One region of the Nonomuraea sp. NPDC050556 genome, then DNA from elsewhere that is predicted to be linked to it. Evidence: riboswitches for the same ligand, from Rfam matches in the RefSeq annotation. Region 1 holds a riboswitch; the other holds the start of a gene.
The links. A riboswitch is a leader RNA that binds a small molecule or an ion and turns the genes downstream of it on or off. The one in region 1 is predicted to bind cyclic di-AMP.

Region 1 (3,091 bases):
CGACCATGATCGACAGCAGCACGACCCGCACGCCGATGCTCTTGACGCGGTCGAGGCTCCAGCTCGCCCAGTTCTGCGTGGACAGGCCGAACGCGCGCAGCTGCACCTCGAACCAGATCCCCAGCGGCCACCTGACCGCCTCCACGAGCACGGTGAGCACGAGGACGCCCAGGATCGCCCGCACCCACCAGGGGCCCCTGAGCCTGCCCAGGAGGCGCGCGCCGAAGGGGGTGGCGACCAGGATCCCGGCGAACAGGATCGTCAGCCCCAGCGACAGGTAGGCGGGCGTGCCGGTCGCCGCGTCGAACGCCACGGACCTGGCGATCTCGGCCGGGGTGAAGTCACGCGCCGGGTCCGGCGCGACGTAGGGGGCGCCGGGCGGCAGGACCCGCCAGGGCGTGGTGAGCCACACCACGACGAGGATCACCGCGCCGAGCCCCGCGAGCGCGACCCCGAGCTGCCGCCGTTCTCTCACTTCGCCCATAGTCACCCCAGTTGTTCGAGCACGTACTCACGCCATCCTCGGGTGATGCCGAGCGACGTCGGATCACGATAGAGCCTCACCAGCCTGTCCTCACCGAAGCGCTCGGCGACGAAGCGACACGCCAGCCACGCCTCCTGGTACGCCTGGGCCAGCCGCACGGCGCCCGGGGCGAAGTCCTGAGGTCCTGGGAGCTCGTACGGCAGGCGACCGGCGCGCACGTCTCCGGCCAGTTCCGCCGCCGCGACCTTCACCGGCAGCCCGGCGTCGCGGTAGGCGACGTAGTCGGCGAAACCCTCGCGCAGCCAGGCGGGGACGCCGCCGGTGCCCGCCGCGACGTGGGTGAGCTCGTGGGTGAGGACGACGTCGCGGCCGGTGGGGGTGAGCTTGGCGAAGTTGCCCGGCACGACGATGACGCGGCCGCGGTCGGCCAGCGCGGCGAGCCCGTCGACGGACCCGACCCCTGCGAGCCTCGCCGCTTCGCCGTCGGAGGACGGGACCACCACGACGGGATGTACGGGGACCCCCAGGATGGCCGACACCCGCTCGGCCGCGAGCTCGGCGCGCCGGGTCAGGTCACTGGTCGGCGGTGGTGCGCTCCCCACGCAGACCGCCAGGACGGCGAGGGCCGCCAGCGATGCTCTGAGGAGGAGGGACACGCTCAAAGAGCGTAGCCGGGCCGTACGCGTGAAAGCCCCGTCCCACGTCGGGACGGGGCCTGCACGAAGGGGTCACGCGCCGGGACGCACCGCTCCCGCGAACGACGACTTCCGCCATCCGCTGAGCTTCTCGATGCGGACCGTCTTACCCGAGCTCGGCGAGTGGATCATCTTGCCGTTGCCGACATACATGCCCACGTGGCCCTTCCCGTGGAAGAACATCAGGTCGCCCGGGCGGAGGTTGCCCCAGGAGACCTTGGTCCTGATGCGTGCGTACTGGCTGTTCGTCACGCGCGGGATCTTCACTCCGGCCTTCCTCCAGGCGTACTGGACGAGTCCGGAGCAGTCGAAGGAGCCTGGGCCCGTCGCGCCGTAGCGGTAGGGGTCACCGAGCTGCTTCTTGGCCACGGCGACGGCCTTGCCGGCCCTCGCCTTCTGCCGGGCGGCCTTCGCCGCCTTCGCCGACCGCGTCACCTTGGCGGGCTTCGCGGTCGTGGTGGTGGTGCTCGCCGTCGCCGCCTGGGCCGAGGCAGCCTGGAGGGCGACGCCCCCGGCTGTCACGGTCATCGTCATGGCGATCCCGCTCAGAGAGATGCGGGCTAGGCGCGACAAACGGGGGAATTGCAGGGAGGTAGACAGGATTGTCTCCTTGGGACTTCCACGAATGCCTACCGGGTTAGCTGACGGATTCGGGCGTGGAAGTCGCCCTACGGCGCGTGATGCGCCGATTCACCCCTGATCCCGGGGGAATGGGATCGATGGTTCCCCGGCTCCGTGCCTCCTGGCTGCACGAATTCGGCAGGCCGCCGGGGGTCGTTCTGGTGGGCGGCGGCCAACGGATTCACTTCGCGGGCGTCATGGCTTGCCGCCGCGGAGCCAGAAGGTACTCGTCTCGCCACGGCTCGGCAAAGCGTAAGCAAAGAGTAAAGATCCATCTTTCCGTCAGTAAGACGAGATACCCCTGCTGGACATGGGGCTCTGTTATCGATATGTGACCCTGCTCACATCGCGCCCCTCACAGGGTCTGTCAAACCCCATCCGTCACTCCAGTCACATCCGTTTCAGGGCATGGCTGAGTTCCGGTACGGCGCGCCGTACCGGAAAGATGGTGAAAAGGGACTACGGGCGGATAGCGCCGACGAGCGGCCTGCCGTAGTCGGAAAGGGCGACGATCTTGACCACGTCACCCGTCTGCGGCGCGTGGACGATCTTGCCGTCCCCCGCGTAGATGCTGACGTGCCCCAGACCCTCGCTGAAGATCAGGTCCCCCGGCTGCAGCGAGTCGAGCGGCACCTTGCGGTTCGCCCCCCACGACCACTGCTCCCACGTCGTGCGCGGCAGCGACACGCCACCGGCCCGCCACGACGCCTGCGTCAGCCCCGAGCAGTCCCAGCTGCCCGGCCCCGTACCGCCGAACTGGTACGGCTTGCCCACCTGCGCGAAGGCGAACTCCAGGACGGCCGCCGCGTTGCCCGACGCCGAGCCCGTGTACTCCACGCCCGTGCTGTTGGGGTCGCCCGCCCGGTAGGCGCCGAGCTTCACCAGCAGCTTCTTCTGCTGGGCGACCAGCTTGAGCACGTCGGCCCGGTCCTTGGCGACCGCGTCGCGCTCCTTGTCGGCCGACGCCAGCGCCGTCTTGGCCTTGTCGCGGTCGGCCACGAGCTCGCGGTTCTGGTTGTCGAACGCGGTGAGCTGCTCGGACCGCTCGTCGGCGAGCTGGTCGACCAGGGCCATGACGTTGAGCTTGCCCGTCGGGTCGCCCCCGCCCATGAGCGCGGGCAGGTGGCCCATGACGCCGGTCTGGTACTCGTTGACGGCCATGGTGACGATCTGGGTGCGTAACCCGGCGACGGTGGCCAGCCTGCGCTTGTAGGTGTCGTTGAGCGTGCCGTAGGCCTTCTTCGCCTTCTTGTACCGCTCGGTGGCCTGGTTGTAGCTCTCGACGACCTTG
Region 2 (3,091 bases), on a different contig from region 1:
CGACGCGCTGGTCGGGCCGGTCGCGGTGGCCGCCATCAGGCGGCTGCACGTGGACACTCTGTTCCTCGGCGTGCACGGGATGAGCGCGCGTGCCGGTTTCACCACCCCCAACCTGCTGGAGTCAGAGACCGACAGGGAGCTCGTGGCCTCGGCGAGCAGGCTCGTGGTGATGGCCGACCACACCAAGTGGGACACGGTCGGCATCAGCACGATCGCCGAACTGGCGGAGGCCGACGTCGTCATCAGCGACGCCGGGCTGCCCCAGGAGGCGCGTTCCGAGCTGGCGGAGCGCGTCGGAGAGTTGATCATCGCGGAGGACTCGTTGTGAAGCGCACCATCACCCACCTGGCCGACGGCCGAGAGCTGATCTATTTCGACCGGCGCGACGACGCGGACAGGAGCGCGGTGGACAGGCGGCCGCTGGAGGGCCGGCCTGTGGCGTCCGAGCTGCGTTATGACGCGCTGACCGACGAGTGGGTGGCGATCGCCGGGCACCGGCAGACGCGCACGTTCCTGCCGCCGGCCGACGAGTGCCCGCTGTGCCCGTCGAACGGCGAGCGGCTGTCGGAGATCCCGTCCAGCTCGTACGACGTGGTCGTGTTCGAGAACCGCTTCCCCTCCTTCTCCACCCACCTCGGCACCTATCGGGACGACGTCCAGCCGGGGGTGGGCCGCTGCGAGGTGGTGTGCTTCACCGAGGACCACAACTCGTCGTTCTCCCAGCTCACCGACGACCAGGTGGGCCTGGTCATGGAGGCCTGGGCGGACCGTACGGCGGAGCTGTCCTCGATCGACGGCGTCGAGCAGGTCTTCTGCTTCGAGAACCGCGGCGAGGAGATCGGCATCACGCTGCCGCACCCGCACGGCCAGATCTACGCCTACCCGTACATCACGCCGCGCACCCAGCAGCACCTCCGCGCGGCCGCGAGCAACCCGACGGTCTTCGCCGACCGGCTGGCCGCCGAGCGCGCCTCGGGCGAGCGCGTGGTGGCGTCGAACGAGTTGTGGACGGCGTTCGTCCCGTTCGCCGCGCGCTGGCCGTTCGAGGTGCACGTGTATCCGCACCGGCAGGTGCCCGACCTGACGGCGCTGTCGGATGACGAGCGCGCCGCGTTCGCGCCTCTGTACACGAGCGTGCTGCGGGCGCTGGACGGCCTGTTCGACCTGAAGATGCCCTACGTCTCCGCATGGCACCAGGCGCCGGTCAGACAAGGCCGTGACCTCGCATATCTTCATCTCGAACTGTTCACGGTGCGGCGCGCGCCAGGGAAGCTCAAGTACCTGGCCGGTTCAGAGTCCGCGATGGGCGCTTTCGTCAACGACGTGCCGCCGGAGCAGGCTGCTGCCATGCTTAAATCACAGGTAGATCACTAATTGATTCCGGCTTGAGGTCGCATTACCGTCGTTTTACTACTAATATCCCTCAAGCATCGGCTGTCACAGCCGTGCCGCCTAATCCCGGGCGTGTAGCCCGGGAACCGGGGACCCACCGCTCCCTCGGGGTGAATCCACTGCTCAGTGGTAGGGCCACTCCAGCCCGAACCCGTCAGCTAACCCGGTCGGCAGGAGGAGAGGATAGTTAGTGACGTTCCCCCGCGTCGTGGCCTGCGGCGTTCTCGCTGCGGTCACCCTGGCTCTCAGCCCAGCGGGTACGGCTGCCGCCGCCCCCAAACCCACCGAGAAGCAGCTTCGCGCCGAGCTGAGCAAGCTCAACACGAAGGTCGACAAGCTCATCGAGACCTACAACGCCAAGCGGGTCGCGCTCGCCAAGGCGAAGAAGGCGGAGCAGTCGGCCAAGGAGCGGCTGGCAGCGGCGGACAAGACGCTGGCCGACACCCAGACCAAGATCAGCCAGATGGCGGCGATGGCGTACCAGGGCGGCGACCCGGGGCTGGCGAGCATGATGTGGTCGCCCAACATCGGCGGCCGGGCCGTACTCGACCAGCTCAACAACGAGCAGGAGGCCATCCTGGCCGGGGTCACGGCGGCCAGGGCGGCCAAGAAGCAGGCCGTGGACGAGGCGGCCGAGCTCACCGAGCAGATCAAGGACGACACCGACGAGGTCGCCGGGCAGCGCGAGGACGCCGAGGATGTCATCAAGGACATCGAGAAGAAGCTGAACGACCTGGTCCCGTACGGCACGGGCCGCAGGTCGGACGGGAGCTGGGCGCCTGAGCTCCCTTCGGGGGACGACAACATCACGCCGCGCATGCGTCAGGTGCGGGATCTGATCAAGAAGGACTTCAACCTGCCGTTCGAGGTGGGGTGTTACCGGGTGGACGACCACGGCGAGCATCCGCTGGGGCGGGCCTGCGACTTCATGATGAGCTCGGGCGGCTCGATGCCGTCGGCGGCCAACAACGCGCTGGGCGACCAGATCGCGGCGTGGGCGATGAAGAACAAGGACAAGCTGGGCGTCAAGTACGTGATCTGGAAGCAGCGCATCGACCAGGGGTCGGGGTGGCGCGGCATGTCCGACCGCGGCGGCATCACCGCCAACCACTACGACCACGTCCACATCTCCATGTACTGACCCGTACGGCGGGCAACCGGCCTCCCGGACGGCGTGACAGAGCCAGGGATCTGGCGACGCGTAAGGGATACCCCCTTCTTGTATGCGGTCGGGATTCTGGAGGCCTGAGGGGTTCCTGTGGATTTGGGGTGGTGATCCTCGTATGGGTGCGGCAGGCTTGAGGCGGACCGCGCATCATACGGAGGCGATGTGGACGACCCGCCCGCAGGACGCCATGCCCGCAGCGGGGGCGACCGCAGGCTCTACAACCCTCTGCCCGCGCCCGTGCCCCCGCCCGACGAGCCCTACCTGGGCCCGGAACCGCCGGGGTTCCCCTGGCGGCTGACCGTCGGGTTGGTGGCGGTTCTGGCTGCCGGGGTGGGGTTCGGGCTCTGGGTCACCTGGCCGGACGCTCCCCCGCCCGGACCTGTGTCCTCGTCGGTGTCCGTGTCAGCCGGTGGGCCGGTGAGTTTCGAGCCGCTCGTGCGCAGCCCGGCCCCCACCCTGTCGCCGCGGCGCAAGGCCACCCCAACCCCGTCGGCCTCACACAAACCCACGCCGACCAGGAGCACGGAACCG

Region 2: linked by a shared signal. The riboswitch ahead of ACIBG8_RS37125 (coiled-coil domain-containing protein) and the one ahead of ACIBG8_RS17805 (C40 family peptidase) in region 1 are both predicted to bind cyclic di-AMP.

The regions. Positions count from the first base shown of each region.
Region 1 covers NZ_JBITGU010000001.1:3,762,292-3,765,382, forward strand. Annotated here, with positions in the region: gene ACIBG8_RS17795 (M48 family metallopeptidase) at 1-484, opposite strand, end outside; gene ACIBG8_RS17800 (hypothetical protein) at 487-1,140, opposite strand; gene ACIBG8_RS17805 (C40 family peptidase) at 1,213-1,713, opposite strand; cyclic di-AMP (ydaO/yuaA leader) riboswitch at 1,791-1,951, opposite strand; gene ACIBG8_RS17810 (NlpC/P60 family protein) at 2,260-3,091, opposite strand, start outside.
Region 2 covers NZ_JBITGU010000004.1:23,290-26,380, forward strand. Annotated here, with positions in the region: gene ACIBG8_RS37115 (DeoR/GlpR family DNA-binding transcription regulator) at 1-328, shown strand, start outside; gene galT (galactose-1-phosphate uridylyltransferase) at 325-1,374, shown strand; cyclic di-AMP (ydaO/yuaA leader) riboswitch at 1,440-1,579, shown strand; gene ACIBG8_RS37125 (coiled-coil domain-containing protein) at 1,583-2,533, shown strand; gene ACIBG8_RS37130 (hypothetical protein) at 2,723-3,091, shown strand, end outside.